3 regions of the Kitasatospora sp. NPDC001547 genome follow, and region 3 is predicted to be linked to each of the others. Evidence: riboswitches for the same ligand, from Rfam matches in the RefSeq annotation. Region 3 holds a riboswitch; each other region holds the start of a gene.

Region 1 (10,155 bases), on a different contig from region 3:
CGGTGATCGCCGGGGAGCCGGACGAGCGGACCGGCCTGCGGCGGCTGTACGTGGCGCTGACCCGTGCCGTCTCCGGGCTGACGGTGCTGCACGGCGAGCCGCTGCCGGAGCAGCTGCGGTAGCACGCGAGAGGGCCGGTCCGGGGGGCCGGCCCTCTCCGACGAGCGCTCGCAAGCTCCGCACGAGCGCCCGGGGCGAACCGGCACACGCACCCGGACCGGGCACTCAGCCGTCGATCAGCGCCCGCCACTCGGCGACCCTGGCCGCGTCCACCGGCGTCCGCCAGCCGTCCACCCGCACCGCTCCGCCGACGTGGAAGGCGTCGAAGCCCTCCGCCCGCAGCTCCTTCAGGTGCTCGGCCCGCAGGCCGCCGCCGATCAGGATCCGCTGCCGGTACCCGGGCTCGCCGGCCCGGGCCAGCTCGGCCGACAGCACCTCGCGTCCGGCGTCCACCCCGGCGGGGGAGCCGGAGGTGAGGAAGGTGTCCAGGCCGGGCAGTGCGGCGACGGCGGCCCGCAGGGCGGCCCGGTCGGCGCTGTGGTCGATCGCCCGGTGGAAGGTCCAGCGGCAGCCGGCGATCGCCTCGGCGACGGCCGTGGTGGCGGCCAGGTCGACGGCGCCGTCGGCGTCGAGGAAGCCGAGGACGAACTCCTCGGCGCCCTCGGCCCGCAGCGCGGCGGCCCGGGCGCACAGCTCGTCCACGTCACCCGGGGCGAAGCCGTCCCGGATCCGCAGCATGACCCGCAGCGGGAGGCCGACGGCGGCCCGGATCCGGCCGAAGTCCTCGACGGACGGGGTGAGGCCGTCGGCGGCCATGTCGGTGACCAGTTCGAGCCGGTCGGCGCCGCCCGACTCGGCGGCCTGGGCGTCCTGGGGCGTCAGCGCGATGACTTCGAAAATTGGTCTAGACATATTCGACAGACTGCCACATCCACCGGCCCCCGGCGACCCCCGGGGACGAGCAAGGGGGCCGATCCGGTCACGCCGGAACGACCCCCCGGATCTCGGGTCACACGGTCACACCGAGCCGGGGCCCGCCGCCACCGCCGCCCGCCGGCCGAACCGGTGCACCGCCACCGCCAGCAGCACCAGCACGGCCACCGTCGGCGCCGCCGCCGGCAGCAGGTGCGAGACCCCGCGGGACTCCCGCCAGATGTTGAACAGGCAGCCGGGCCCGGTCAGCACCAGCATCGCCACGCCCATGGCGGCCGGCACGACCCGCCCGCGCAGCCCGGCGAAGGTCAGCAGCAGCGGGGCGACCAGCATCACCACGAACCAGCCCAGGTCCCGCGGGAAGGTGGTGTCGTCCCAGCTCTGGGCCACCGCCAGCAGCCCGCCCACGGCCGCCGAGGCCAGCGCCAGGGCGCCCGTGCGCCAGGTCGGCCGGGGCAGCAGGTCGGTCGGCGCCGCGACCAGCAGCAGCGCGGCCACCACCAACGGCAGCGAGGCCATCCCGATGTAGCCGCTCCACCACAGGTCGAAGGACGAGTCCCAGGCGGCGGCCACCAGGTCGTACAGTCCGACCGCGCCCAGGATCAGCGCGCTGCCCCGCACCGCCGCCCACCGTCCGAGCAGCACCGCCACCAGGAGCAGCGCGGCGGCCACCGGCCGGGAGAACAGCTCGGCGTAGGCGCCGTAGGAGTCGTCCCAGGAGAGCCGGTTGGCGACCCGGTACGAGGTGGTCAGCCAGGCCAGCAGCATGGCGCCGGCCACCGCGCCGGCCAGCATCGGCGCGACCAGCGCCAGCAGCCGCCCGGCCGCCGAGGCGCCGGTCAGCCCGAGCCGCACCCGCAGCCCGTACACCGCCAGGCCGAGGACCTCCCGGGCCACCGCCAGCCGGCCGCCGGCCGCCGTGGTGTCGGCGAACACCTCGGCCAGCTCCTCGCCGCGCTCGCGGCGGTACCGCGCCGGGTAGAGCTGGAGTGCGGCCCGCAGCACCGCCGAGGGCGCCGCACCGATCGCGGGCGTGCTCATGAGAGGCCTCCCCCCGTCGCGGGCCGCCCCTGCGACCCGGTCCTTCCCGGCAGCATCGACCGGATCCTGGTCAGTCGGCGCTCGGCCTCGGTGGCGACCGCCCGCAGCCGCTCCGCCTCGGCGGCCAGCGCCGTCCGGCCGGCGTCGGTCAGCGCGTAGCTGCGCCGGGCGCGGCCGTCCACCACCTCCTCGGCGGCGACCTCGATCAGGCCCTGGCCCAGCAGCCGGTCGAGCGCCCCGTAGAGCGTGCCGGTGCGCATCTTGACCCGGCCGTCGGAGATCGCGGAGATCTCCTGGATGAGCGCGTAGCCGTGGCGCGGGGCGTCGGCCAGCGCGGTGAGCAGCAGCAGCGTGGGCTCCTGCATGGAGCGTTCTGTCATACGACTACATATATCGTCAACCTACCTATAGGTCCAGTGCCCGGCCCGACCGCCACAATGGTCGCCATGCCGACCGCCGAGCCCGACCGCGCCACCGCCACCGTCACCGCCACCGCCACCGCCACCGCCACCGCCACCGCTGAGCACGCCTCCGCCACCGCCGAGCACGCCCCGACCGCCGAGGGCCCGCTCACCGAGGAACTGCTCGCCGCCTGGACCGCCCTGCTGCACCGCTGCGGGGCCGCCGTCGACCCCGAGCCGTACGGCCGGGAGCTGCTGCGCCGCTGGTCGGAGCCGCAGCGCCGCTACCACACCGCCGCCCACCTGCGCGCGGTGCTGCGGCACGTCGACGAGCTGGCCGGGCACGCCGCCGACCCGGAGGCGGTCCGCCTCGCGGCCTGGTTCCACGACGCCGTCTACCGCCCCGACCGCACCGAGAACGAGGAGCGCAGCGCCGCCCTGGCCGTCCGCGCGCTGACCGCCGCCGGGCTGCCCGCCGAGCGGGTCGCCGAGGTCGAGCGCCTCGTGCTGCTCACCGTCGGCCACGACCCCGCCCCCGGCGACCGCAACGGCGAGGTGCTCTGCGACGCGGACCTGGCCGTCCTCGGCGGCACCCCCGAGGCCTACGCGGCGTACGCGGCCGCGGTCCGCGAGGAGTACGGCTTCGTCCCCGCGCCGGACTTCACGGCCGGCCGGGCCGCCGTCCTGCGCCGGCTGCTCGCCCTGCCCGCGCTCTACCGCACCCTCGCCGCCCGCGAGCGCCTCACGGCGCCCGCCCGCGCCAACCTGACGGCCGAGCTCCGGGAGCTGGCACCCTAGGGCGTGTCTGACAATTCCCGCCGGGTGCGCGACGCTCCCCCAGCCTTTGGCCGGGAGGTACCCCCAGGGCACAAGCGCACCTCGCCGCGTTGTCGTCGGTCGCCAATGGCCCCCAGCCTTCGGCCGGGAGGTGCCCCCACGTCAGTGGCCCCCTCCTCCGCCTTGCGATGCACGCACCCCAACGCCGCGCCCTGATCCGACGCGAATTGTCAGACGCGCCCTAGGCGAGCTTGCCGACCGGCGCCACCACCGCGCCCTGCTTGCCGCACACCCAGTGCGGATCCGGCCCCAGCTCGGGCTCCACGCTCAGCGCGTGCGGGTCCCCGTCGGCCGCGCAGTCGGCGCACAGCGGCCAGCGCCCGTACGCCTCCAGCAGTGCGTCCTGGACGTCCTGGGCGACCAGCCCGAGCACGTAGTCGGTGCCGTCCGGCCACTGCTCCAGCCACCAGCGGCGGTGGGTGACGGCCTGTTCCACCAGCGAGACGACGGCGGCGTCCGCCACGTCCCGCGCGGTGAGGTCGGCCAGGATCAGTGCCCGCGCGTTGTGCAGGGCGGTCTCGATGTCGTCGGCAGCCATCCGTCCATCCTCTCCCCAACTCCCCCGAACACCGAAACGCCGTGTGGGCGGCCCCCTGAAGGGAGCCGCCCACACGGACGTTGGAACCAGCCGATCCGATCGGAGCGATCAGGATCAGAAGTCCATGTCACCGCCCGGCATGCCGCCGCCGGCGGCCGCGGCGGCCTTCTCCGGCTTGTCGGCGATGACGGCCTCGGTGGTGAGGAACAGCGCCGCGATGGAGGCGGCGTTCTGCAGCGCGGAGCGGGTGACCTTGGCCGGGTCGATGATGCCCTCGGCGACCAGGTCGACGTACTCGTTGGTGGCGGCGTTCAGGCCGTGACCGGCGGGGAGGTTGCGCACCTTCTCCACCACGACGCCACCCTCCAGGCCGGCGTTGGTCGCGATCTGCTTGATCGGGGCCTCCAGCGCGACCTTGACGATGTTGGCACCGGTGGCCTCGTCGCCCTCCAGCTCCAGCTTGTCGAAGGCGACACCGGCCTGCAGCAGCGCGACGCCACCACCGGCGACGATGCCCTCCTCGACGGCGGCCTTCGCGTTGCGGACGGCGTCCTCGATGCGGTGCTTGCGCTCCTTGAGCTCCACCTCGGTGGCCGCGCCGGCCTTGATGACGGCCACGCCGCCGGCCAGCTTGGCGAGGCGCTCCTGGAGCTTCTCGCGGTCGTAGTCCGAGTCGCTGTTCTCGATCTCGGCGCGGATCTGGTTCACGCGGCCCGCGACCTGCTCGCTGTCGCCGCCACCGTCGACGATGGTGGTCTCGTCCTTGGTGATGACCACCTTGCGGGCGGTGCCCAGCAGGTCGATGCCGGCGTTCTCCAGCTTGAGGCCGACCTCCTCGGAGATCACGGTGCCACCGGTGAGGATGGCGATGTCGCCGAGCATGGCCTTGCGGCGGTCACCGAAGCCCGGGGCCTTGACGGCGACGGACTTGAAGGTGCCACGGATCTTGTTCACGACCAGGGTCGACAGGGCCTCGCCCTCGACGTCCTCGGCGATGATGACCAGCGGCTTACCGCTCTGCATGACCTTCTCCAGCAGCGGGAGCAGGTCCTTGACCGAGCCGATCTTGGAGTTGGCGATGAGGATGTACGGGTCCTCGAACGTCGCCTCCATGCGCTCCAGGTCGGTGGCGAAGTAGGCGGAGATGTAGCCCTTGTCGAAGCGCATGCCCTCGGTGAGCTCGAGCTCCAGACCGAAGGTGTTGCTCTCCTCGACGGTGATGACGCCTTCCTTGCCGACCTTGTCCATGGCCTCGGCGATCAGCTCGCCGATCTGGGTGTCGGCGGCGGAGATGGAGGCGGTGGAGGCGATCTGCTCCTTGGTCTCCACGTCCTTGGCCTGGGCCAGCAGCTGGTCGGAGACGGCCGCGACGGCCTTCTCGATGCCGCGCTTCAGGGCCATCGGGTTGGCGCCGGCGGCGACGTTGCGCAGACCCTCGCGAACCAGGGCCTGGGCGAGCACGGTGGCGGTGGTGGTGCCGTCACCCGCGACGTCGTCCGTCTTCTTGGCGACCTCCTTGACGAGCTCCGCACCGATCTTCTCGTACGGGTCCTCGAGCTCGATCTCCTTGGCGATGGAGACACCGTCGTTGGTGATCGTGGGGGCGCCCCACTTCTTCTCCAGCACGACGTTGCGGCCCTTGGGGCCGAGCGTGACCTTCACTGCGTCGGCGAGCTGGTTCATGCCACGCTCAAGGCCGCGGCGAGCTTCCTCATCAAAGGCGATGATCTTGGCCATCAGAAGTGGTCCTCCGGGACACGGTCGACTGCTCGGACCAAGGGGTGCCCGCGACGGACGGCCCTGGTGTGCGGGGGTCTTTTCCCCTACCGCTCCCGGGGGCCTCACCGACCCGGTCCGCTGTCACTCTCACGCTGTGAGTGCTAACGCCAATGATTAGCACTCCGGGTGGTCGAGTGCAAGCCCAATCGACGATCCGCGAGCCGCCGCCGGGGCCGCCCCCGGAGCCCGCCGGGAACGCCGACGGGCCCGTACGACACGCGTCGTACGGGCCCGTCGAGAAGCGAGTGGTCACCAGCCGTAGGGCCGCGCCGAGCTCCTGGGGTCGGAAGGCGTCAGCCCGCGGCGCGGACCATGTCCGCCTGCGGGCCCTTCTGTCCCTGGGAGATCTCGAACTCGACCCGCTGGCCCTCCTCGAGGGTGCGGTAGCCGTCCATCTGGATCGCGCTGTAGTGGACGAAGACGTCCGCACCACCGTCGACCGCGATGAAGCCGTAGCCCTTCTCCGCGTTGAACCACTTGACGGTGCCCTGAGCCATTCCGAACTCCCCTAGTGCTGTGCTGGGCCCTTCACGCGCCCGCAGGTCGCGGGCCCGGGTTGGTTGAAGGCCGGCCCGGGGAACCCCCCCTGGGCGCAGCCGTGCACGCCGCAACCCTCCGCGCACGGACGCCAGGCGGCCTCCGGTGAGCGGGTGATTGCGTCGACCGCCGCTGAATGTATCCGGACCGACGCCCTCTGCAACAGGGTCAACCGCCGGTAATTCCGGCAAGGCGCCGGGGGACAGTACGGGCCGAATCGGAATAATCTCGGCATTCCACGCCGGACATAGCGGACGAATTACTCAAATGTCCGCGGGAATTCTGACATCCGCCTGACATGTTTCACGGGCCGGTCCGGCGGGCCGGGCGCCCCCGGGCCGAGCACTGCGGGGGCCGAAAGGGAAACCTTGTTCCCAGCCGAGCGACACTCTACTCCGACTCGACCCGGAAATATTCCCGCAAGAATGCGAGCGGTCGCCCGCGCATACGGAGAGCGGAATTCCGTACGCGCGGGCGACCGCGGGTTCTCGCGAACGGCTCAGCAGCCGCCGGCCACCGCCGGGATGATCGAGATTCCGGCGCCTTCCCTGATCTCGGTCGCCAGACCCTCGGCGAAGCGCACGTCGTCGTCGTTCACGTAGACGTTCACGAAGCGGCGCAGCTTGCCGGTGTCGTCCAGGATGCGGGCCGAGATGCCGGCGTGGTTCTTCTCCAGGTCGGCGATGACCTCGGCCAGGGTGGCGCCCTCGGCGGTCACCTCGGCGGCGCCGCCGGTGTAGGTGCGCAGGATGGTGGGGATGCGGACGTTGGCGCTCATGACTCTCCTTGCGGGGGGCGGGTGGTTCAGGCGGACGCGAGGCCGGCGGCGCGGAACGAGTCCAGCGTCGGGCGGATGACGGCGGTCATCCCGGCGTCGGAGACGGCGTCCAGGGTCTTCAGGCCGTCGCCGGTGTTGATCGCGACGGTCTCCTTGGCCGGGTCCAGCTGTCCGGTCTCGACCAGCTTCTTCAGCACGCCGACGGTCACCCCGCCCGCGGTCTCGGCGAAGATCCCCTCGGTCCGCGCCAGCAGCCGGATCGCCGCCACGACCTCGGCGTCCGTGACGTCCTCGACCGCGCCGCCGGTGCGGCGGGCGATGTCCAGCACGTACGGGCCGTCGGCCGGGTTGCCGATCGCCAGCGACTTGGCGATGGTGTCCGGCTTGACCGGCTTGATCACGTCCCGGCCGGCCTTGAACGCGGCCGACACCGGCGAGCAGCCCTCGGCCTGGGCGCCGAAGACCTTGTACGGCCGGTCCTCGACCAGGCCGAGCCTGATCAGCTCCTGGAGCCCCTTGTCGATCTTCGTCAGCTGCGAGCCCGAGGCGATCGGGACCACGATCTGCTCCGGCAGCCGCCAGCCGAGCTGCTCGCAGATCTCGTACGCCAGCGTCTTGGAGCCCTCGCCGTAGTACGGCCGCAGGTTCACGTTGACGAAGCCCCAGCCCTCGCCGGCCGCGTCGCCGATCAGCTCCGAGCAGAAGCGGTTCACGTCGTCGTAGTTGCCCTCGATGCCAACCAGCTCGCCGCCGTACACCCCGGCCATGACGACCTTGCCCTGCTCCAGGTCGTGCGGGATGAACACGCAGGACCGGAACCCGGCCCGGGCCGCCGCCGCCCCCACCGCACCGGCCAGGTTGCCGGTGGAGGAGCAGGACAGCGTGGTGTACCCGAACGCCCGGGCCGCCTCGATCGCGCAGGCGACCACCCGGTCCTTGAACGAGTGGGTCGGGTTCCCGGAGTCGTCCTTGACGTGCAGCTGGGCGGTGAAACCGAGCTCCCGGCCCAGGTTGTCCGCCTTCACCAGCGGGGTCCACCCCGGGTTCAGGTTGGGCTTGGACGCCACGTCGGCCGGAACCGGCAGCAGCGGCGCGTACCGCCAGATGGAGGCCGGACCGGCCTCGATCCGCTTGCGCAGCTCCTCGGCGCCCTCGCTGCCGAACTCGTAGGCGATCTCCAGCGGGCCGAAGCACTCCAGGCACGCGAAGCTGGGGCCGAGCGGGAAGCGGGTGCCGCACTCGCGACAGGACAGCGCGGCGGCGGGGCCGAGGTCGACGGAAACGGGTGCGGCGGTGTCGATAGCCATGACGGCGAGGCCTCTCTCCTCATCTTCCCCGTGGCGCGGTCGCGACACGGGCCGGAATTGGCACCTGTCCCGCCGGGGCCTGTCGTCGACAGCCGCGCGAGAAGGTTGCCGGGACGTCAACGGGCCGTTCCCTCAGTCCCTCTGGATGAGCTTGTGAAATTGTGGTGGTACTCAGCGGCGACCCCGGTGTGCAAAGGTCCGACCGCTGTACGAAGACTGTATCCGAAGGCGTCAATCCTGAACGGGACCGTCCGCCAAGCGAGATGACATGTCCCACCGACCCGCCGAGGAGACCCCAGTGCCCGCCGAACCGACCCCCGAGCTCCTGCCGCAGGCGGCGTCCTGGCTGCGCCGCCGCTCCTGGAGCGCGGCCGACCGGCCGGTCCGCACCCTCCTCGACGCCAAGCGGCGCACCGGCCGCACCGTCAGCGTGGTCCTCCCCGCCCTGGACGAGGAGGCCACCGTCGGCGACATCGTCCGCACCGTCCGCCGCGAGCTGATGGAGCGCCTCCCGCTCGTCGACGAACTCGTCGTCGTGGACTCCGGCTCCACCGACGCCACCGCCGCCGTCGCCGCCGAGGCCGGCGCACGGGTGGAACACCGCGACCTGATCCTCCCCCGCCTGCCCGCCGTCCCCGGCAAGGGCGAGGTGCTCTGGCGCTCGCTGCTGGTCACCCACGGCGACATCGTCTGCTTCGTCGACGCCGACCTGCGCGAGTTCGACCCGGCCTTCGTCTCCGGCATCGTCGGCCCGCTGCTGACCGACGAGTCGATCCAGCTGGTCAAGGCCATGTACGACCGCCCGCTGGAGTCGGAGGGCGCCGTGCTGCCCGCCGGCGGCGGCCGGGTCACCGAACTCGTCGCCCGCCCCCTGCTCAACCTCCACTGGCCGGAGCTCGCCGGGTTCGTCCAACCCCTCGGCGGCGAGTACGCGGCCCGCCGCTCACTGCTCGAACGGCTGCCCTTCCCCACCGGGTACGGCGTCGAACTCGGCCTACTGGTCGACGCCCTGGATCTGGCCGGACTGGACGCCCTGGCCCAGGTGGACGTCGGCGTCCGGCACCACCGCCACCAGGACGGCCAGGCCCTCGGCCGGATGGCCGCCACCATCTACCGGACCGCCCTGGAGCGCCTCGACCGCACCCACCGCCTCAAGGCCTCCGCCGACCTCGTCCACCCCCACCTCACCCAGTTCACCCGCCACCCGGAGACCCGCGCGTTCACCGCCCACACCCACCCGGTGACCGCCCTGGAACGCCCCCCGATGCACACCGTCCCCGAATACGCGACCCGCCACTGACGGGTTTGCCACGCCGGGCCCCCGGCAACATGCCAACCATGGGCGATCTCACGACCAACCGTTCGAGCGCGACCGGCACCGCCTCCGTCCTGGTGGCATCCAACCGGGGACCGGTGTCCTTCAGCACCTCCGACGACGGCACACTGACCCTGCGCCGCGGCGGCGGCGGCCTGGTCTCCGGGCTGTCCGCCATCGAGGACCCGAACGCCGTCTGGGTCTGCGCCGCCCTCGGCGACCCCGACCGCAGAGCCGCCGCCGAGGCACCCCGCGGCCGCCTCGACCTGGCCGGCCACGAGGTCGGCGGCCAGGCCGTACGGATGCTGGACATCGACCCGCAGACCTTCGCCCGCGCCTACAACGGCGTCGCCAACTCCACCCTCTGGTTCGTCCACCACCTGCTCTACGCGACCCCGACCGCCCCCGCCTTCGACGCCGACTTCCGCACCGAATGGGCCGCCTACCAGGCCTACAACGGCGCGTTCGCCGAGGCGCTGGCCGCCGAAGCCGCGCCGGAGGCCGCGGTCCTCGTCCAGGACTACCACCTCTCGCTGGCCCCGGCCCTGCTCCGCGGAATCCGCCCCGACCTGCGGATCGGCCACTTCTCGCACACCCCGTGGGCCCCGCCCGAGTACTTCCGGCTGCTGCCCGACGACGTCGCCCGGGCCGTCCTCACCGGCATCCTGGGCGCCGACCGGGCCGGCTTC
Region 2 (10,155 bases), on a different contig from region 3:
CGGAGGCGTACGACCTCGACGTGCTGTGGGCCACCCGGGTGACCTGGAGCGGCGAGTACGTCCACGCGGCGCCCTGGTCGGTCGGCTCGCAGGGCGTCGACAACGTCAGCCACGGCTGTACCGGCATGAGCACCGAGAACGCCCAGTGGTTCTACCAGCACACCCGGGTGGGGGACCTGGTGACGGTGGTGAACAGCCGTGGCGCCGTGATGGAGCCCTTCGGCAACGGCTTCGGGGACTGGAACGTCGACTGGACGGACTGGGTCAAGCACAGCGCCTCCGGACAGCCCGTCAGCACCACCGCGCCGCCCTCCCAGGCCCCCGCCTCGGGGATGATCCGTCCCGAGCTCTGACGGCCCCCGGAGGGCCGCTCCAGGGCCCGTCAGTCCCGCGGGTAGGCCAGCCGCAGCGCGGTGTCCACGGCGGCCAGGGCGTCCGCGCGGGAGACGCCCAGGCGGCTCGCCCGGGCGGCGTACTCGGCGGCGGCCTCGGCGGCCAGCCGGTGGGCGGCGTCCCCGGTGGCGGCGATCAGCGTCCCGCGCCGGCCGTGGGTCTCCACCACGCCGTCCGCCTCCAGCTCCCGGTAGGCCCGGGCGACGGTGCCGGCGGCCAGCCCCAGGTCCTCGGCCAGCGCCCGGACGGTGGGCAGCCGCAGCCCGGTCGGAAGCTCGCCGGAGCGGGCCCGCTCGGCGATCTGGGCGCGGATCTGCTCGTACGGGGGAGTGGCCGAGGCGGGGTCGACGGAGAGCTGCACGGTGGCCTCCTGGTGGCGCGGTCGGGTGCGGGGCTTGGCACGTACGGGAAAGGCCGAGGGCCGCCGACCAGAAGAACTCTGGTCAGCGGCCCTCGGGGTGACGCGGTGGTGCCTACGGGATCAGTGGTGGCCGTGGCCGCTGGTGATCTCGTGGTGCTCCTCGGCGGTCGGCTTGGGGATCTGGCCGCCCTCGCCGTAGAAGCCGCGGGAGAGCTTGGCCCGGGTGCGGGTGAGGACGCCGGCCTTGCGGGCCACGCCGTTCTCGTCCGTCTGGGCCGGCAGCTCGACCGGCTGGATCTGCTCGTGCGCGGTGAGCTTGTACAGGTCCTGCTGCGGCAGCTGGGCGTGCACCTCGACGAACTCGCCGTGCGGCAGGCGCTTGATGACGCCCGTCTCGCGGCCGTGCAGCACCTTCTCCTTGTCACGGCGCTGGAGGCCGAGGCACCAGCGCTTGGTGATGATGAAGACGAGGACCGGGACGACGAACATGCCGACGCGGACGAAGTACGTCACCGAGTTGATCGACAGGTGCAGGTGGGTGGCGAACAGGTCGTTGCCGCCGGCCGCGAGCAGGATCAGGTAGAGGCTGATCCAGGCGGCGCCCAGTGCGGTGCGGACCGGGGCGTTGCGCGGACGGTCCAGGATGTGGTGCTCGCGCTTGTCGCCGGTGATCCAGCCCTCGATGAAGGGGTAGGCGGCGATCGAGACCAGCACCAGCGGGAAGACGACCATCAGCGGGACGATCACGCCCAGGTTGAGGGTGTGGCCGCCCCAGACGCTGATCTCCCAGCCCGGCATGATGCGGATCAGGCCTTCGGAGAAGCCCATGTACCAGTCGGGCTGGGCGTCGGTGGAGACCTGGTCCGGACGGTACGGGCCGTACGCCCAGATCGGGTTGATCGTGGCGATCGCCGAGACGACCGCGATCAGGCCGAAGACCAGGAAGAAGAAGCCACCGGCCTTGGCCATGTAGACCGGCATCAGCGGCATGCCGACGACGTTCTTCTCGGTCTTGCCCGGGCCCGCCCACTGGGTGTGCTTGTGGTAGAAGACCAGGATCAGGTGCGCGACCAGCAGGCCGAGCATGATGCCGGGGATCAGCAGCACGTGGATGGTGAAGAACCGCGGCACGATCTCGGTGCCGGGGAACTCGCCGCCGAACAGGAACATCTGGATGTACGTGCCGACCAGCGGCGTCGCCAGGACGGCGCCCTCCATGAACCGGATGCCGGTGCCGGAGAGCAGGTCGTCGGGCAGCGAGTAGCCGAAGAAGCCGTCGAACATGCCGAGGACCAGCAGCAGGAAGCCGAAGACCCAGTTGATCTCGCGCGGCTTGCGGAACGCGCCGGTGAAGAAGACGCGCATCATGTGCACGAACATCGCCGCCACGAAGACCAGGGCGGCCCAGTGGTGGATCTGGCGGATCAGCAGACCGCCGCGGATCTCGAAGCTGATGTCCACCGTGGAGGCGTAGGCCTCCGACATCGGGATGCCCTTGAGCGGCACGTACGAGCCGTCGTAGACGACCTCGGCCATCGAGGGCTTGAAGAACAGTGTCAGGTAGACACCGGTCAGGATGATGATGATGAACGTGTAGAGGCAGATCTCGCCCAGCATGAAGGACCAGTGGTCCGGGAAGATCTTCCGCAGGTTGGCCTTGGCGAGGGAGTAGATCCCCAGCCGGCCGTCAGTCCAGTCAGCCGCGGCCTCCCACTTGTTGGCGGGCTTGGCGCGCGTGCTGGAGGGCTTGGCGGCACCGGTCGTGGTGCTGCTCGCGCTACTCATCGAGCACGCTCCCAGTAGCTCGGGCCGACGGGCTCCGCGAAGTCGCCGGTGGCGACCAGGTTGCCCTTCTCGTCAGTGGTGATCTTCAGCTGCGGCAGCGGGTGGCCGGCCGGGCCGAAGATGACGCGGGCGCCGTCCGCCAGGTCGAAGGTCGACTGGTGGCAGGGGCAGAGCGCGTGGTGGGTCTGCTGCTCGTACAGGCTGATCGGGCAGCCGACGTGGGTGCAGATCTTGGAGTAGGCGAGGATGCCCTCGAAGCCCAGCTCCTTGGACTTCTCGTCCTTGATGTCCTCGGGCGCGATGCGGACCAGCATCAGGGCGTCCTTGGCGATCCGCTGCTGGAAGTCCTCGTCGTGCGTGGACAGGCCCTCCGGCATGGCGAAGGTGAGCGAGCCGACGACGATGTCCTCGGGCTTCATCGGCTGCATGGTGTTCATGTTGACCAGCGGCAGCGGCTTGGCCTCGGTCGCCTCCTTCCAGCCGGTCTCCTTGAGCTTCTTCTCGGGCAGCGGGCCGAGGTCACGGAGCAGGACCACGCCGGAGAGCGGGACCAGCGCCATGGAGCCGATCAGGGTGTTGCGGATCATCTTGCGGCGACCGAAGCCGGACTCGGCGGCACCGGTCTTGAACTGCTCGATGACGTCGGCGCGGACCTCCTCGGAGGCCTCGATCGGGTGGCGCTCGGCCGGGATCTCGACGTCCGACATCAGGGTGCGGGCCCAGTGGACCGCGCCCGCGCCGATCATGAACAGCGCGACGCCCAGGGTCAGGCCGAGCGCGAAGTTCAGCGCGCTGACGTGACCGAGCGGGAAGATGTAGACGATCTTGTCCGGGTCGATGGCCACGTACGAGGCGATGAAGCCGACGGTGGCGAGCATCGAGACCACGAACATTAGCGAGACCTGGCGCTCGGCGCGCTGGGCGGCCCGCTCGTCGATGTCGGTGCGCCGGGGCTCGTGGGCCGGCAGGCCCGGGTCGGCGAACGGGCTGCCGTGGTCGGCCACCTCGCCGGCGGAGCCGTGCGGCTCCGGGAGCTTCTCTTCTGACATGTCGTGGCTCATGACTTCTTGGCCTTGGTGGTGTGGGCGGCGACCCAGATCGCGACCGCGATGAGCGTGCCGAGGCCGAAGATCCAGCCGAACAGACCCTCGGTCACCGGACCGAGGCTGCCCAGGGTGAGACCGCCGGGGTTGGGCTCATCGTTGGTGGTGTGGCGGACGAAGGCCACGATCTGCTTCTTCTGCTCCTCGGGCATGGTGGTGTCCGGGAACGACGGCATGTTCTGCGGGCCGGTCTGCATGGCCTCGTAGATGTGCTTGGCGTCCACGCCCTCCAGCGACGGGGCGTACTTGCCCTTGGTCAGGGCACCGCCCTGGCCGGCGAAGTTGTGGCACTGGGCGCAGTTGGTGCGGAACAGCTCGCCACCCTTGGAGATGTCCTCGGGGTTGGTCGAGGTGAACTGCTCCTCCTTCGGGGTCACCGGGCCGGGGCCGAGGGAGGCGACGTAGGCGGCGAGCTGGTCGATCTCGGCCTGCGTGTAGATGTTCTTCTTGCGCGGGACCTGGGCGCCGGGCTGCTGGGCCGGCATGCGGCCGGTGCCGACCTGGAAGTCGACAGCGGCGGAGCCGACGCCGACCAGGCTCGGACCGTCACTGCTGCCCTGGCCGTTCAGGCCGTGGCAGGAGGAGCAGCCCACGGCGAAGAGCTTCTTGCCCTCATCGATCGCGAGCGACTGCGCGGCGACGTCGGCCTGCGCCTTGTCGGCGGGCGCGAACGCGGCGTACAGCCCCCCGGTTGCCGCCAGGGCGAGAAGTAGGACGACCAGCGCCGCCAATGGGTGGCGCCGTCGTGCGGAGAGCTTTTTCACGGAATAACCCCGGTGTCAGGATCTGGTCGACTGGTGGGTGCACCCGGCGGCCGGTCTGGCCGGCACGAGGCTGCCTGTCTAGGGCTGCGCGCGCGGTCGGTCGGTGGGAGCGTCGGCACCGGCAGAAGCGGCCCGTCGCCGGTGAGGGCGGGGGCCGCAGCCGGTGGCCAGCGACCTGATCAGCTGGTTACTTGATCAGGTAGATGGTCGCGAACAGGCCGATCCACACGACGTCGACGAAGTGCCAGTAATACGACACGACGATCGCGGCGGTGGCCTGCTCGTGCGTGAAGCGCTTGGCTGCGTACGTCCGTCCCAGGACCAGCAGGAAGGCGATCAGACCACCCGTCACGTGCAGCCCGTGGAAGCCGGTGGTCAGGTAGAACACCGTGCCGTACGGGTCGGAGGACAGCGAGAGGCCGTCCTTCTTGACCAGCTCGGTGTACTCGAAGACCTGGCCGCCGATGAAGACCGCGCCCATGGCGAACGTGAGGATGAACCACGCCCGGAGCTTCTTCACGTCACCGCGCTCGGCAGCGAACACGCCGAGCTGGCAGGTGAGCGAGGAGAGCACCAGGATCGTGGTGTTGACCGAGGAGAAGGGCACGTTGAGGGCGTGGGCCTTCTCGGTCCAGAACTCCGGCCCCTTGACGGAGCGGAGCGTGAAGTACATCGCGAAGAGGGCCGCGAAGAACATCAACTCGGAACTGAGCCAGACGATCGTTCCGACGCTGACCATGTTCGGCCGGTTGACCGATCCGTGCGCGTGCCCGGTTTCTACTGCTGTTGCTGTCGCCACGACGGACATTATGTCGGTCCCTTATTCCGTCTTCACGTCGGGGGGTGTCCCTCGGAGTGTCCGGTGCGTGCGGTATGCCCGCTTGGGGGGCGACGGGGTGTCCGGACGGGGGCTGAGCAGCGGCGTGTCCCTTTTCTGACGGTTCCTCGGAGGGGCCCGCGACCCCGTTGCCCGGCGCGTCGTTGCCCGGTCGGAGTAGCCGTAGGAGGTAGGGGAGCGGGCGCCGGGTCGGCCGTACGGGTGGACTGGGCGGGGTCGGGTGACGGGCCGTCCTCCGGGCGAGTGAGCCCGGGGCGCGGCGGTTCGGGGAGGAACGTGCGCGAGGGGGGCTCGGCGGCGGGTGATCCGGAGTAGCATCCGGATCAGGCGAACGTGGTCCGGATCACACTTGAGGGAGCAGGGCCCATGGCGTACACGACCGATGAGACGCTCACCGTCCTCGTCTACAGCGACGACCGCAACACCCGTGAGCAGGTGCTGACGGCGCTCGGCCGCCGGCCCGCCGAGGATCTTCCGGAACTGTCCTACCTGGAGTGCGCGACCACCCCCGCGGTGCTCAAGGCGCTGGAGAAGGGGGGAGTGGACCTCTGCGTGCTGGACGGCGAGGCCGTCCCGGCCGGCGGGCTGGGCCTCGGGCGCCAGCTCAAGGACGAGATCTACGGCTGCCCGCCGGTGCTGGTGCTGATCGGCCGGCCGCAGGACTCCTGGCTCGCCGCCTGGAGCCGGGCGGACGCCGCCATCTCCCACCCGGTGGACCCGGTGGCGCTGGCCGAGGCGGCCGCCGTCCTGCTGCGGGCGAGGGTGGCGAAGCGGACTCCGGCCGTCCGCTGAAGTCCGCCCGGCAACTAGAAAAGACGGGGTTAGAAGCGACCGCTTCGCTCGATAGGCTGGCTCCATCCGTACGGACGTCCCCCCGGAGCGGGGAACCGACAACAGCTGGAGTCAGCCATGGTGAACGTGAACCCTGCGAACGGCGGTAGCGACCCCGCGCAGGTGGTCCGCACCTGGCCGGACATCCTGTCGGCGCTGCTGCAGGGGGAGGACCTCGACCGCTCGTCCACCGCGTGGGCGATGGACCGGATCATGAGCGGCGAGGCGTCCCCCGTCCAGGTGGCCGGGTTCATGGTCGCGCTGCGGGCCAAGGGCGAGTCGGTCGAGGAGATCGCCGGCCTGGTCGACGCGATGTACGAGCACGCCGAGCCGCTGGACATCCCCGGCCCGGCCGTGGACATCGTCGGCACCGGCGGGGACCGGGCGAAGACCGTCAACATCTCCACCATGTCGGCGATCGTCGCGGCGGCCGCCGGCGCCAAGGTGGTCAAGCACGGCAACCGGTCGGCCTCCTCGACCAGCGGCTCCTCGGACGTGCTGGAGAAGCTCGGCGTGGCGCTGGACCTCTCCTCCCGGCGGGTCGCCGAGGTGGCCGAGGAGGTCGGGCTCACCTTCTGCTTCGCGGCGAAGTTCCACCCCTCGATGCGGCACGCCGCCACCGCCCGGCGCGACCTCGGGGTGCCGACCGCCTTCAACATCCTCGGTCCGCTGACCAACCCGGCCAAGGTCACCGCGCACGCCATCGGCTGCTTCGACACCCGGCTGGCCGGGCTGATCGCCGGGGTGCTGGCCCGGCGGGGCGCGACGGCGCTGGTCTTCCGCGGCGACGACGGGCTGGACGAGCTGACCATCACCACCACCTCGCAGGTGTGGCTGGTGCGCGACGGGGTGGTCACCGAGACCACCTTCGACCCGCGGGACGTCGGCATCGAGCTGGTCGGCATCGAGGCGCTGCGCGGGGCGGACGCCTCGTACAACGCCGAGGTCGCGCGGCGGCTGCTGGCGGGGGAGCACGGGCCGGTGCGGGACGCCGTCCTGCTGAACACGGCGGCCGCGCTGGTCGCGCTGGACCTCGGCGACGCGCCGCTGGGCGAGCAGCTGGCGGCCGGCATGGAGCGGGCCGCGAAGGCGATCGACTCGGGCGCCGCGCAGGACCTGCTGCGGCGCTGGTCGGAGGCCACCAGCCGGATCTGAGACGGCAGTTGGGGAGCCCGGGCCGGGTACGCCGGCCCGGGCTCCGGTGCTGTCCGCATGCTGGATGCCCGTTTGACCGCCCGCTGGACGCGGCCTAGAGTCTTCGCCAGGTCATGAGTGACAGCGCCAAGCCCCAGCTTGCTGTCCGGCAACCCTCCGTCCGTGGCGGGGTGCCCTGGGTGAGGACCGGGTCGCCACGGCAGATCGTCCGTGCGACAAGCGCGGACACCCGACGACTGGCACTCCCGGGGTCCCTTACCCCCGAAGGAGTGCATCCCCATGTCCCTCGTCACCGAAGTCCTCTCCCCGCTCCCGGTCCTCGGCGCCGACGTCCAGGTCCCGCTCGCCAGCGGTGAGAAGGTCGGCTACGCGGCGCTCGACTACGCGGCCAGCTCGCCGGCGCTCCAGCGGGTGTGGGACGACGTCGCCGCCTACGCGCCGTACTACGGCAGCGTCCATCGCGGGGCCGGGTACCTCTCCCAGCTGTCCACCGACCTGTTCGAGCAGAGCCGCCGCACTGTCGGCGAGTTCCTCGACCTGCGCGAGGGCGACCAGGTGGTCTTCACCCGGGCCACCACCGACTCGCTCAACCTGCTGGCCGCCGCCGTCCCGGCCGGCACCCGGGTGTTCGCCTTCGAGACCGAGCACCACGCCTCGCTGCTGCCCTGGGCGCACGCCGGACTGGACGTCAGCTACCTGCGGGCGCCGCGCTCGCGGGCCGAGGCGGTGGCCGCGCTGGACGCCGCGCTCGCCGGGGCGCCCGAGGGCCCCAAGCTGCTCTGCGTCACCGGCGCCTCCAACGTCACCGGCGAGCTGTGGCCGGTCGCCGAGCTGACGGAGACCGCGCACCGGCACGGCGCCCGGGTGGTGCTGGACGCCGCCCAGCTGGCGCCGCACCACCGGGTCTCGGTGCGCGAGCTGGACGTCGACTGGGTCGCCTTCTCCGGCCACAAGATCTACGCGCCGTTCGGCGCCGGGGTGCTGGCCGGCCGGGCGGACTGGCTGGACGGGGCCGAGCCGTACCTGGCCGGCGGCGGGGCGACCCGGACGGTGGCCCGGGAGGCCGACGGCTCGGTGGCCGTGCAGTGGCACACCGGGCCCGCGCGGCACGAGGCCGGCTCGCCGAACGTCATCGGCGCCTACGCGATCGCCTCGGCCTGCCGGGCGCTGACCGAGGCCGGCTTCGACGCGCTGGAGGCCCGCGAGCAGCAGCTGATCACCCGCCTGACCGCCGGCCTCGCCGCGATCCCGCAGGTCAAGGTGCTCAACCTGTTCGGGGAGGGCTCGGCGCGGGTCGGCGTGCTGTCCTTCGTCGTCCGGGGCTGGAACAGCTCGCACTTCTCGGCCGCGCTGTCCGCCGAGTACGGCATCGGGGTGCGCGACGGCCTGTTCTGCGCCCACCCGCTGGTGCGCACGCTGCTCGGGGACGAGGACGTGGCCCCGTCCGAGTGCGGGGCGCCCGATCCCTCGCTGCCGGGCGAGCGCAGCCTGAACGCGATCCGGGTGAGCTTCGGCGCCGGGACGCCGGACGAGCACGTCGACCGCTTCCTCACCGCCGTCCGGGAACTGGTCACGGACGGCGCGGCCTGGAACTACCGCAACGAGGGCGGCCGCTGCGTCGCGGACACTCAGCGCGAGGGCTGAGCGCTACTCGTCCAGGCCGAGGGCGAAGGCGGCCTCCAGGTCGTGCTGGGAGTAGGTGCGGAAGGCGATCTGGGTCTCGGTGTGGGCGACACCCGGGACCTTGTTCAGCCGGCCCGGGATGACCTCGGCCAGGTCGTCGTGCCGGCGCACCCGCACCATCGCCACCAGGTTGTAGCCCCCGGTCACCGAGTAGACCTCGCTCACGCCGTCGATGGCGGCGATGGACTCGGCGATCTCCGGGATGCGGTCGACACTGGTCTTGATCAGGACGATGGCGGTGATCACAGTTCGGGCTCCTTTGTGAGGTGCCGCCAGCGTATCGGGCGTCCGCCGGGTCGTCGCGGGGGGTGGCGGACCACGGTGCAGGCGTAGAGGAACCCGGCGGAGAAGCCGATCACGTGGACCAGGTACGCCACCCCGGGCCCGGCCGAGTGCACCGACCACCACTGCAGGGCGAACCAGAGGCCGAGCACCAGCCAGGCCGGGAAGCGCAACGGCAGGAAGAGCAGCAGCGGGACGAGGGTGGTCACCCGGGCCCGGGGGTGGAGGCGCAGGTAGGCGCCGAGGGCGGCGGCGATCGCCCCGGAGGCCCCGATGAGCACCCGGGTGGAGTTCGGCGAGTGCGCCTCGGCGAGCGCGAAGCCGTACGTGGTCAGGCTGCCGGCGGCCAGGTAGAAGACGGCGTACCGGGCCCGGCCCAGCCGCCGTTCGACGGTGGGGCCGAAGACCTGGAGGAAGAGCAGGTTCCCCAGCAGGTGCAGCCAGCCGGCGTGCAGGAAGAGCCCGCTGAGGACTGACAGGGCCGGGTGCTTGCCCGGGGTCGGCGCGGCCGGGCAGCCGGGCACCGGGTCGGGGGCCTCGGCCAGCTGTCCGGCGGTCAGCGGCCGTCCGGCCAGCACCTCGGCCGGGATCGCGCCCCAGCGCTGCTCGTACCGCTGCTCGGCGCAGACCCGGGCCTGGCCGGTGCCGTACAGCGGGTTGAGGCCCGCGGCCGGGCCGAGCAGGAAGACCAGGGTGTTGAGCGCGATCAGGGCGTAGCTGACCACCGGGACCGTCGCCGCCGGGCGGCCGCCCCGGGCCGCGGTGGGGTCCGGGACCGCGAGCGCCATGCGGCCAAGCATCCCTCCGGGCGGCGCGGGTGACACGGCGGTTTACGGCAGGTGGACCAGCCCGGTGTTCGGGCGACCGGTGGTCGCGATGGTTGCCCCAGGCAATAGGCTTGGGGCGGGCATTCCCGCCTCCCGCCGCCGATGCCGGGGCTCCGGGGGGAGCGCCTAGCCC
Region 3 (10,155 bases):
CGGAGCGGGACCGGCTTCCGGCCGCAAGTCGGTTGTCGGTCGGGGGTGTTGGTGGTGCCGCCGGGGCGGCGGTTACGGCACCTCGGCCTGCTCCCGCAGTTCCGGCACGCCGTGCGGCAGTTGACCGGGGCGAGTCGGGCGGAGCGGGACCGGCTTCCGGCCGCAAGGCGGCTGTGGGTCGGGGGTGTCGGTGATGCCGCCGGGGCGACGGCTATGGTACCTCGGCCTGCTCTCGCAGTTCCGGCGCGCCGTGCGGCAGTTGACCAGCGGCGGCCTCGACCGGCGGGCGCCGCAGGGGCGTTCGGAGGCGGTGGGCGAGGGCGCTGGCCGCCACGCAGAGCGCCAGGGCGGCCCAGAGCAGCGGGGGGTTCTGCAGGCCCACGCCGATGACGGCCGGGCCGACCGCGTAGGACACCGTCCAGGTCAGCTGGAACACGGACATGTACGGGCCTTCGTCGCCCTTGGGCGCCAAGCCGACCGCCGCCGCGGCCGCGGTCGGCTTCGAGGCCAGCTCGGCCAGCGCCAGCACCACGGCCACGAGGACGGCGAGCGGCCCCTGGAGGGCGTGCGGGGCGCTGGAGACGGTCGCGGTCAGGGCGATGGCGCAGGCCGCCGCGCCGATCGACAGGCCCAGCACCCGTGACCTGGTCCAGCCGGACAGCCGTCGGCTGATCCGCATCTGCAGGGTGGTGGCGGTGGCGTAGCGGACGGCGACCACGACGGTCGGCCAGTAGGCGGCCTGGTGGAGCGTCTCGACCAGGTAGACGGGGAAGGCGACCGTCGGGATCAGCCAGGCCGCCGACAGCAGTGTCTGGGATGCCACCAGCGACAGGAAGGGCCGGTCCGCGAGTGCCGCCCGGGCGTTGGACCTCGCCGCCCTGGGCCCGGGCCGCTCGGCGGCCGGCACGGCGACCCCCAGCAGGAGGACGGCGGCGAGCAGGGAGCTGGCGCTGTTCAGGGCGAGCGCGGCCTGCAGGCCGTGCCCGCCGGCGAGCGCCATCAGGGCGGTCGCCCCCAGCGTGCCGACCCCCAGCGAGGTGGTCTTGAGCACGGTGACCGCGGAGAACCACTCGGTGAGCTCGGCCGGCTTCGCGAACCGCGCGACCAGCGTCGGCCAGGCGGCGCCGTAGAGCCGGTCGGCGGCGGTCACCAGGAAGGTGACGGCCGCCACGGCGGGCAGCTCGTCCGCCGCGAAGAACAGGCCGTACCCGAGCGCGGTCAGGACGTTGCTGACGAGCAGGCAGGACTTGGGCCCGAGGGCCTGGACGAGCCGTCCGCAGAGCGGCACGACGGCGAAGGACGCGAGCGAGCCGACCGTCACGGCCGTGCCCGCGGCGGCCGCCGGGAAGTGCTGGACGGTGACGAAGTACAGCAGCGACAGCGGCAGGAAGACGCCGGAGCCGAACGTGTCGATCGCCACCGAGAGGAACAACCGCCGCTGCCGACGGAACCGCCCGGCCCCTGTCACGCCACCCCCACCACGATCGAACCCGCCCCTCTGGAACCCACCCCGGCCGCGGTACGGACTACCGCGTGTCGTCGCGCAGCTTGAGAATGTACGTCGCGGTGAGCGAGACCGCACGGTCCTCGTCCCGCGACAGCTCCTCCAGGGCGCGGGACGTCGTGCTCCCCGGGACCTCCGCGAGCGCCTGGGTCAGCCGCCGGCGGGCGTCCGGTCCGACGGCGTCGTGGGCGAGGCGGTCGACCAGACCGGTGGCGATCCGCTCCGCCAGCGCCGGGTCGCCCGCCAGCGCGCCCAGCGCGTCGGCCGCGTCGGCGTCGTTCACTGCCTCGACGACCATGCCGATGAGCGTCGGCACGGCCTCCGCCACGCCCCGGGCCCCGAGCGCCAGGGCCGCGTACCCGCGGACCACGGCGTCGGGGCTGCCGAGGGCGTCCCGCAGCAGCGCGGTCGCCGTACCGTCCGGCAGCTCGGCGAGGCAGCGGACGGCCCGTTCGCGCACCTCGGCCGCGGGTGCCCGCAGGCCCTCCGCGAGCAGGGCCGCGCCGTCCTCGCCGGCCTGCGCCAGCGCCCAGCGGAGGGCACCGGCGACGTGCGGGTCCGACTCGCCCAGGACGGCCTCGACCAGCGCCTCCGCCGGCACCGGGACGGCCTCGCCGACGGACAGGGCCGCGCGCTGGCGGGCCCCCGGGCTCTTCGACTCCAGGCCCTGGAGCAGCGCGACGACCCGGAGGGCCTCCTCCCAGCCGGCGGGTTCCGCGGCGTCGATCCGGCGCAGCCGGGTGAGCAGCTCCGTCTCCGCCGCGATGCGCTCGCGGGTCCGGCGGATCAGGTCGTCGACGAGCTCCGCGGGCGCGAAGCCGGGATCGTCGAGGGCCCGCCCGACGTCGCGCAGCGACAGGCCCAGCGACCGCAGGCTCTCGATGTGGAAGATCCGCCGGATGTCCTCGTCCGAGTACCGGCGGTAACCCGAGTCGGTGCGCTCCGTCGGCCGCACCAGTCCGAGCGATTCGTAGTGCCGGAGCATGCGGGCGCTGACCCCGGACCTCCGCGCGACGTCGCCGATCAACACTGCCTACCGTCCCTCCCGGCCGCCCCCGCCGAGGGCCACCGTGCGCTTCGCCTCCTCGATCGCCGACTCGAAGCCGGCGTCCGGGTCGTGCCACAGCCGTTCCGTGGCGAGCGCGTGGGCGCGCACCCGGGGGTCGCGGTCCGTCGCCGCGGTGGCCAGCACCGGCAGCACCACCTCCCCGAGCCCGATCAGCGCCCGGCTCAGGCTCAGCCGTGTCTCGTGTCCGCCGCGTCCGAGCTGAGCCGCCAAGCCTACGGCCAGCTCGCGTTCGCCACCCTCGGGCACCAGCACGACGGCGGCCCGCCAGGCGCTGCGGGCCACCTCCTCGTCGGCGTCGGCCAGCAGCGCCGGGGTGACCGCCGGCCAGGCCCGGCGGTCCCCGATCTTGGACAGCGTGTGCAGGGCCTGGCTCCGGGCCTGCGCGCGCTCCGAGCGGACCTCGCCGAGCAGCAGCGGGACGGTCACCGCCGCCTCGTACCGGGTGAGCGCCCAGGTGAGCATCTCCCGTACGAGGAACTCGGGTTCGACCGCGCACCGCTCGACGAGCCCGCCGACGAGCCCCGGCCGCGGGCTCGTGCCGACGGCCAGCGCCGCCCGCAGCCGCACCGACGGGTCGTCGTGCGCCAGCCCCCGGAGCGCCCGCACCGTGTCCGTGTCCTCTTCCGCCCTGGTCATCAGGACCACCTCCTGGGCCACAGTGAAGGGCTTGCCACCGTGACAAGGTCAAGCGGACCCGGGCACGCGGCCCACGGCGGCGGGATGGGGAGTCCGGTCTTACCGTGAATACGGGGCTCCGCCGACGCGGGTGCACGTCCCCGCGCTCCCGGAGCACCGCCGCCCGGCTGCCCTCCCCCCGTCTCCCCGTGTCCGCGAGGCGGCTGCCACCGAAGGAGCCCATGTCATGGCCAGTAGTGCTACCGGAGCCGGCCCCGTCGCCAGGGGCCCCGAGCGGTACCCCCACGCGAGCGGGTGGACCGTCTTCGCGGGGGTCATGCTGATCACGGCCGGCATGATGGCGGTCTTCCAGGGGGCCGCGGCCGTCCGCAAGGACGGTCTGCTGATCGTCACCCGCAGCTACGTGTACTCGATGAACACCGAGGGGTGGGGATGGATCCACCTCATCCTCGGCGTCGTCGTGGTGGTGGCCGGTGTGGCGGTCTTCAGCGGCGCCGTCTGGGCCCGCGTCGTCGGCGTCGTCGTCGCCGGGCTGGGCATGCTCGCCAACTTCCTCTGGCTGCCCTACTACCCCGTCTGGGCCATCGTCCTGATCGCGGTCGACGCCCTGGTCATCTGGGCGCTGTGCGTCGGACGGGTGGACAGGCCAGCCTGACCGGCAGCGCACTCCTCCGCCCGGTCCGCCCGCCCCCCTCGCCCGCCCGATCCGCCGCCTGCCGGACGCCCGTCGCCCGGCAGGCGGACGCACGTGTGGGCGGGGGGCTTGCCGAGCGCCCCGGGGAGTCTTGTATCGTTCCTGGCGAATCATCCAGAGGGGTGGAGGGACCGGCCCTACGAAGCCCCGGCAACTCCCCGTTCGACCCGGCGTCCGAAGTACGCGCCGTGCCGTCCGGGGTCAGTGCCAACTCCGGCCTGTCGCCACTGTGGCGCGGGAAAGATGAGGAGACACGGTGCTCTCTGTGCTGTCCTTCGCCCGGGCGCTTCCCGCCCCGGCCCTTTCGCGTACCCGTCTCGTGCCCGGCGCAGGCAATCGGCCGACTTCCCCGGCCCGTCCTCGCTGACCACCCCCCGGCTCCCCACCCGGAGCCACCGGTGAGCAGCGCCGACCCGCTGCTCCCGGGCCCTGAGACTGGAGTACCCCACCCATGGAGAACACGAGCGGCGTCGGCGTGCTCGACAAGGTCACCTCGATCCTCGGCATCCTGGAGGCCGGCCCCGTCACGCTGGGCGGCCTGGTCGCCGCCACCGGCATGGCGCGGCCCACCGCCCACCGCCTGGCCGTCGCGCTCGAACACCACCGCCTGGTCAGCCGGGACATGCAGGGCCGGTTCATGCTCGGCCCCCGGCTCGGCGAGCTCTCGGCGGCCGCCGGCGAGGACCGGCTGCTGGCCGCGGCCGGCTCGGTGCTCACCCACCTGCGGGACGTCACCGGCGAGAGCGCCCAGCTCTACCGCCGGCAGGGCGAGGTGCGGATCTGCGTGGCCGCCGCCGAGCGGCTCTCCGGCCTGCGCGACACCGTGCCGGTGGGCATCACGCTCCCCATGAAGGTCGGCTCCGCGGCCCAGATCCTGCTCGCCTGGGAGGAGCCCGAGCGCCTCCACCGCGGTCTGCAGGGCGCCCGCTTCACCGCCACGGCCCTGAGCGGCGTACGGCGGCGCGGCTGGGCCCAGTCCGTGGGCGAGCGCGAGCTCGGGGTGGCCTCGGTCTCCGCGCCCGTGCGCGGCCAGTCCAACCGGGTGGTGGCCGCGGTCTCGGTGTCCGGGCCGGTCGAACGCCTCACCCGGCATCCCGGCGCCACCCTCTCCCAGGCCGTCGTCGAGGCGGCCCACCGCCTCACCGAGGCCCTGCGCCACCCCTGAGAAGAGCTCCGGGCCCTGGGGCGCACCTCCGCGCGCCCCAGGGCCCGGTTCCCGGGTCGAGGCTCCGGCCCGGTCCCGGCGGGAGGGCTGAGGCCCGGTCCCGGCGGGACGGCTCAGGCTCGGGACAGCAGCCCGGCGCGGCAGGGACGGGGGATCCGGCTGATCACGGCGCCGATCAGCGTGCCGATCGACACTCCGAACACCGCCGAGACGGCCGCCAGGACCGACTGGGCGCCGTTGCCGACCTCGATCTGCGCGGTGTTCAACAGGCCGAAGGAGCCCGGCACCACGATCCAGAACGCCGGGAGGTAGAGCACCTGCCAGAGCGGCCCGCCCGGCAGCCAGTGCACCAGGGTGGCCGCGACCGCGGCGGCGACCGCCCCGGCCAGGCCGCCGATCGCCGCGCCGTGCGCCGACCCCACCGCCACCTGGGCGGTGGCGCTGACCGCGATCACGGCGACGATCCACGGGATGGTCGAGGGCGGCGTGTGGACGTTGACCACCACGCCGGCCACCGCGATCGCCAGGCCCAGCGCGATCACCCACCAGCTGGGCTGGGCGACCTGGACGTTGGCCAGCGCGGTGGCCGGCATGCCGATCGCCGTCGCGGCAGCGGCCACCCCGGCGAGGAAGAGCGCCAGCTGGACCGCGCCGGACACCAGCCGGGCGGTGCCCGCGCTGGCCGCGCCCGCGGCGATCTCGGACAGCCCGGTGACCAGCAGCCCGCCCGGCAGCAGGATCGCCAGGGTGGCCACGATGGTCCGCAGCGGGCCGTCCAGCAGCGACGCCCGCGCGAGCCCCAGGACCAGCAGGGCGACCAGGAACCCGGCCGTGACGGGCAGCAGCGGCCGCAGGTACGGGAACCGCCGGGCGAGCACGGTCAGCCCCACCACGATCAGCGAGCCGAGCCCGGCCGCCAGGACGTTCGCCGCCACCGGCTGGAGGAAGAGGCAGACCCCCACGCCGACCGGCAGCGCCCCGAGGTCCGCCACCCACGCGGGCCAGCGGGCCGGCGCCCGCCGGATCCGGTCCAGCTCGGCGAGCGCCCGGGGCCCGTCGAGCTCGCCCGCCCGCAGCCGGTGCACCAGGTGGAGGACGTCGGCCGTCTGCTCGAACCGCAGCGCACCGCCGACCGGCTGGAACCTGGTGGCCCCGTCCGGGCCGAGCGAGACGAACAGCCCGTTGGTCAGCGCGGCGACCCGCGCCTCCGGAGCCCCCGACGCCCGTGCCAGCCCACGGAGTTCCTCCTCGACGTCGTGGACGGGCAGGCCACCGCCGAGCAGGGCCTCGCCCAAGTCGAGGAGCAGACGGTGGAGCGGCTCGGGCGGGGCGTCGAGGACCCGGGCCGACGGAGACTTGCTAGACATGGCGGATATCGTCCCACCCTGCCCGGTTCGGACCGACTCTGCCCCGGTCTGTTCGGTCATGGACCGGTCGAGCGCGTGTCCCACCCGGCCTCCCGGCTCCGGGCAGTAGCATCGCCTGGACCTGTTTCGGGATGCCTTCCGGTGAATCCGTGACGGTTCGACCGCACGCGGGAAGACCGTCCTCCGGCGTTGGGGGAGATGTGACCGTCGTCGCCGCCGTGGCCCGCTCCACCCGGGTCCGACCGCTCTCCGCCGCCGACCTGCTCGCCGAGGCGGTCGCCCGGGCCGGTCTCTGGGAACGGCTCGCCGAGCGGGCGCACGGCGAGCCGGGGACGGTCGCGGTGCTGCTGGCACCGGGCGCCTCCGGGTACGGCGATCCGGCGACGGCCGTCGACGCCGCCCTGGTGGAGCACCTGATCGACCTGCTGCACGACCGCGGCTACCGGGACGTCACCGTCGGCGCCGCCCGCTGCGGCCCGGACACCTGGCTGGCCGGCCCCGGGCTCCCCGAAGCCTGCCGCCGGCTCGGCTACACGGGGCGCACCCCGCAGGGCAACGCCTACCGCGTCGTGGACCTGGCGGAGGACGTCGAACCGGCCGGGTTCCCCGACTCCTCGGTGCTGCACGGCAGCGGGATGGCGCGCGGCTGGCTGGAGGCGGGCTTCCGGATCAACATCGCGAAGAACAGCACCCATCGGAGTTCGGCTACGCGCTGTGCCTGGCCAACCTGTTCGGCGTGCTCCCGCAGGACGACAAGCACCACCACTACCGCGCCCGGCGCGACGGTGCCGAGGTCGTCGTGGACCTGCTGCGCACCCACCCGCCGGACTTCCACCTCGTCGACGCCGTGGTGAGCAGCCACGGCTGCGCCGGATCGCAGGTCGGCAGACCGCTGCGGACGGGGACGGTGATCGCCGCGGCGGACGGCGTGCTGGCGGACCTGGTCGGCGCGCTGCTCATGGGCGTCGACCCCGCCTCGTCGCCGCTCTACGCGCGGGTGCTCGACGACTGCGGCCTGCCGGACGACTACCGGATCGACGGCGACCTCACGCCCTACCAGGGCTGGCGCAACCCGCCGAGGCCGCTCGTCGAGGCGGTGCGCCGGCTCGCCCCCGACGGGTGGGCCCACCGGCTGTTCAGCGTCGCCGCCTGGCACGTCGCCCCGGGCACGGCGCAGGTCACCGACCCGGCGCTCGCCCGGCTCTCCCGGATCCTCACCTCGCTGATCCGCGCCGCGGACACCAACCCGGCCGCCGCCACCCTCTGCGCGGTGCTCGGCGCGACCGCCTTGGCTTCCTCCACCGTCCGCGCCTGGCGGGCGGGGAACGCCAAGGACGGCCTCCGCCACCGGGACGTCTCCCTCGCGGTCGACCCGGACGCCTACACCCTCGCGGACTTCGACCGGATCACCGACCTGCTGCGCCCGCTGGAGACGGTGATCGACGCGCTGCCCGCCGACGCCTGGCAGATGCGCCGGCGGCACGTCGGGCACTCGATCCTGTTCGGCTGCGAACGCACCGTCAACGCGCCGTACCGGGAGTTCGTCCGGCGGGTCGACGTCAGCCGGTCCATCAGCTACATGACCGACTACCTCGGCGGACGGGTCCACGTGGTGTCCCGCGACGCCCGGGGCCGCCCCACCCGCCAGATCGAACGCAACCTGTACCTGGCACAGCCGAACTACCTGGCGTACTACGGCGGCCCGCCCATCGACGTCTGCAAGCTGGAGTCGGTGGACTACGCGGAACAGCGGCAGCGGATCTCCTGGCGGACGGTCCGCAGCCCGAACGGGTCCGCCGACTACGACGACGGATCGGTCACCTTCCTCCCGGCGGACGGCGGCGCCCGCACCCGGATCGTCATCCGGGTCCGCCAGCGGTTCACCCTGCCGCTGACCTGGCAGGTGATCCGCCCCGACACCCGGCCCAAGCTCAGGGACCCGCTGGTGCAGGACTCCTACCAGCGCTTCTTCACCCGCACCCTCGACAACTTCGAGGCGCAGTACGAGGGCCGCCCCTACCGGATCGGCCGCCCCTGGGAGGAGCTCGACGACCTGGAGGCGGCCGAACTGCCCACCCGGCGGCTGACCGAGGCCGCCCTGATGCTGCGGACCGTCGCCGCCCAGGCCCTGACCGTGCCGCCACCGCCGGGACGGCTGGGGCCGGACGGCTTCTGGCACGTCACGCCCGGCGACCTCCCGAGCCGCACCCCGCTGCTGGCGGAGTTCCGCGAGTCGCTGCGCCCGGCGGTGGCCGGCTTCTGGCAGGGGCTGCGCGAGGCCGCGGCCCGGGACCGGCGCTCCCGGTGGACGCCGTGAGGGCGTGCGTCACCGGGGCCAGCGGGCTCGTCGGCTCCCAGGTGGTGCGCGCGCTGCGCGCCGCCGGCCACGAGGTGCGGGCGCTGGTGCGCCGCAGCAGCGACCTGCGACAGCTGCACGGCCTGGACGTGCCCCTGGTCAACGCGGACCTGCGCGACCCGCTCAGCCTGCGGCCCGGGTTCGAGGGCTGCGACACGGTGTTCCACTGCGCCGCCGTCTTCGCCTACTGGGACGCCAGCAGGGAGGAGCTCACCAAGGCCAACGTCGAGGGCACCTGCGAGGTGCTGCGGGCGGCGGCGCTGGCCGGGGTCCGGCGGATGGTGGTGACCTCGTCGTCCATCACCTGCGGCTCCTCCGGCGGACCGGTGGCCCGGGACGAGGAGTGGACGCCCGGGGAGGAGTACCTGCCGGACTACTTCGTCACCAAGCTGGAGCAGGAGCGGACGGCCTTCGCCCTGGGCGCCGAGCTCGGCCTGGACGTGGTGGCGGCCTGCCCGACCATCGTGGTCGGCGGCCCCGACTGGCGGCTGGTGCCCAGCAACGCGCTGATCACCCGGTACCTGGCCGACCCGCTGCGCACCACCTACCCGGGCGGCTGCAACATCGTCTCCGTCCGGGACGTCGCGGCCGGCCACGTGCTGCTCGCCGAGCGCGGGGCGCCCGGGGAGCGCTACCTGCTCGGCGGCGAGAACTGGGCCTGGCGGACCATCCACCAGACCGTCTCCGAGCTGTGCGGCACGCGGGGGCCGTGGGCCACCACCAGCCACACGGGCGCGTACCTGGCGGCGACGCTGGGGGAGATCCGCGCGGTGCTGACCGCGCGGGCCCCGGCGACCACCCGGTCGGAGGCCCGGACGATGGGGCGCTTCTACTGGTACCGGCACGACCGGGCCGCGGGCCTCGGCTACAGGCCGCGGCCCGCGCGGCAGGCACTGGTCGAGGCGCTCGGCTGGCTGGTGACCAGCCCGCACCTGTCGGACCGGGTCAGGTCCGGGCTGCGGCCGCGCCCGGAGGTGACGGGCGCGCGGGAGCTGCTGCCCCGCCCGCTGGGGGAGGGGGACCCGGCGGGCTGAGGAGAGGACCCGGTGGGCTGAGGAGAGCCGGCGGGCCGAGCGTCACCGCTTCGGGGTCCTGGAGCGGGACGGCCGGGCGGGCTTCGGCGCGGGCTCGTCGGTCTCCTCCGGGAGGGGCTCGACGTCCCCCTCCACGGCCCTGCGCAGGTGGTCCCGCAGCCGCTGCTCGTGCTCCCGGGTGACCTCCGCGACCTGCTGGGCGTAGTCGATGCCGAGGCCGCTCAGCTCCATGGCGAACCTCAGGTCCTCCTCGGCGACGAACTTCCAGTACTCGCTGTAGACCTTCCCCCAGGGGAGCCTGCCGGTGGCCAGGCCGGCGGTCAGCTCCGC

The links. A riboswitch is a leader RNA that binds a small molecule or an ion and turns the genes downstream of it on or off. The one in region 3 is predicted to bind S-adenosylmethionine.
Region 1: linked by a shared signal. The riboswitch ahead of thrC (threonine synthase) and the one ahead of ACFY0X_RS00815 (IclR family transcriptional regulator) in region 3 are both predicted to bind S-adenosylmethionine.
Region 2: linked by a shared signal. The riboswitch ahead of ACFY0X_RS04945 (aminotransferase class V-fold PLP-dependent enzyme) and the one ahead of ACFY0X_RS00815 (IclR family transcriptional regulator) in region 3 are both predicted to bind S-adenosylmethionine.

Annotation. Positions count from the first base shown of each region.
Region 1 covers NZ_JBIAVL010000033.1:58,607-68,761, forward strand. Annotated here, with positions in the region: gene ACFY0X_RS34370 (HelD family protein) at 1-122, shown strand, start outside; gene ACFY0X_RS34375 (copper homeostasis protein CutC) at 226-912, opposite strand; gene ACFY0X_RS34380 (hypothetical protein) at 1,018-1,974, opposite strand; gene ACFY0X_RS34385 (PadR family transcriptional regulator) at 1,971-2,354, opposite strand; gene ACFY0X_RS34390 (hypothetical protein) at 2,421-3,173, shown strand; gene ACFY0X_RS34395 (hypothetical protein) at 3,394-3,750, opposite strand; gene groL (chaperonin GroEL) at 3,865-5,487, opposite strand; gene ACFY0X_RS34405 (cold-shock protein) at 5,823-6,026, opposite strand; gene ACFY0X_RS34410 (MoaD/ThiS family protein) at 6,566-6,844, opposite strand; gene thrC (threonine synthase) at 6,871-8,151, opposite strand; SAM riboswitch class I at 8,168-8,303, opposite strand; gene ACFY0X_RS34420 (glucosyl-3-phosphoglycerate synthase) at 8,450-9,451, shown strand; gene ACFY0X_RS34425 (trehalose-6-phosphate synthase) at 9,490-10,155, shown strand, end outside.
Region 2 covers NZ_JBIAVL010000002.1:477,382-487,536, forward strand. Annotated here, with positions in the region: gene ACFY0X_RS04905 (Ig-like domain-containing protein) at 1-353, shown strand, start outside; gene ACFY0X_RS04910 (GntR family transcriptional regulator) at 383-754, opposite strand; gene ACFY0X_RS04915 (cytochrome bc complex cytochrome b subunit) at 875-2,539, opposite strand; gene ACFY0X_RS04920 (Rieske 2Fe-2S domain-containing protein) at 2,536-3,588, opposite strand; gene ACFY0X_RS04925 (c-type cytochrome) at 3,597-4,406, opposite strand; gene ACFY0X_RS04930 (heme-copper oxidase subunit III) at 4,594-5,214, opposite strand; gene ACFY0X_RS04935 (hypothetical protein) at 5,611-6,036, shown strand; gene trpD (anthranilate phosphoribosyltransferase) at 6,154-7,230, shown strand; SAM riboswitch class IV at 7,340-7,458, shown strand; gene ACFY0X_RS04945 (aminotransferase class V-fold PLP-dependent enzyme) at 7,510-8,874, shown strand; gene ACFY0X_RS04950 (Lrp/AsnC family transcriptional regulator) at 8,878-9,159, opposite strand; gene ACFY0X_RS04955 (rhomboid family intramembrane serine protease) at 9,156-9,983, opposite strand.
Region 3 covers NZ_JBIAVL010000001.1:185,191-195,345, forward strand. Annotated here, with positions in the region: gene ACFY0X_RS00795 (MFS transporter) at 212-1,420, opposite strand; gene ACFY0X_RS00800 (MerR family transcriptional regulator) at 1,527-2,534, opposite strand; gene ACFY0X_RS00805 (HEAT repeat domain-containing protein) at 2,538-3,209, opposite strand; gene ACFY0X_RS00810 (hypothetical protein) at 3,436-3,864, shown strand; SAM riboswitch class I at 4,011-4,153, shown strand; gene ACFY0X_RS00815 (IclR family transcriptional regulator) at 4,355-5,068, shown strand; gene ACFY0X_RS00820 (threonine/serine exporter family protein) at 5,182-6,435, opposite strand; gene ACFY0X_RS00825 (hypothetical protein) at 6,636-7,289, shown strand; gene ACFY0X_RS00830 (hypothetical protein) at 7,172-8,752, shown strand; gene ACFY0X_RS00835 (NAD-dependent epimerase/dehydratase family protein) at 8,740-9,825, shown strand; gene ACFY0X_RS00840 (hypothetical protein) at 9,868-10,155, opposite strand, start outside.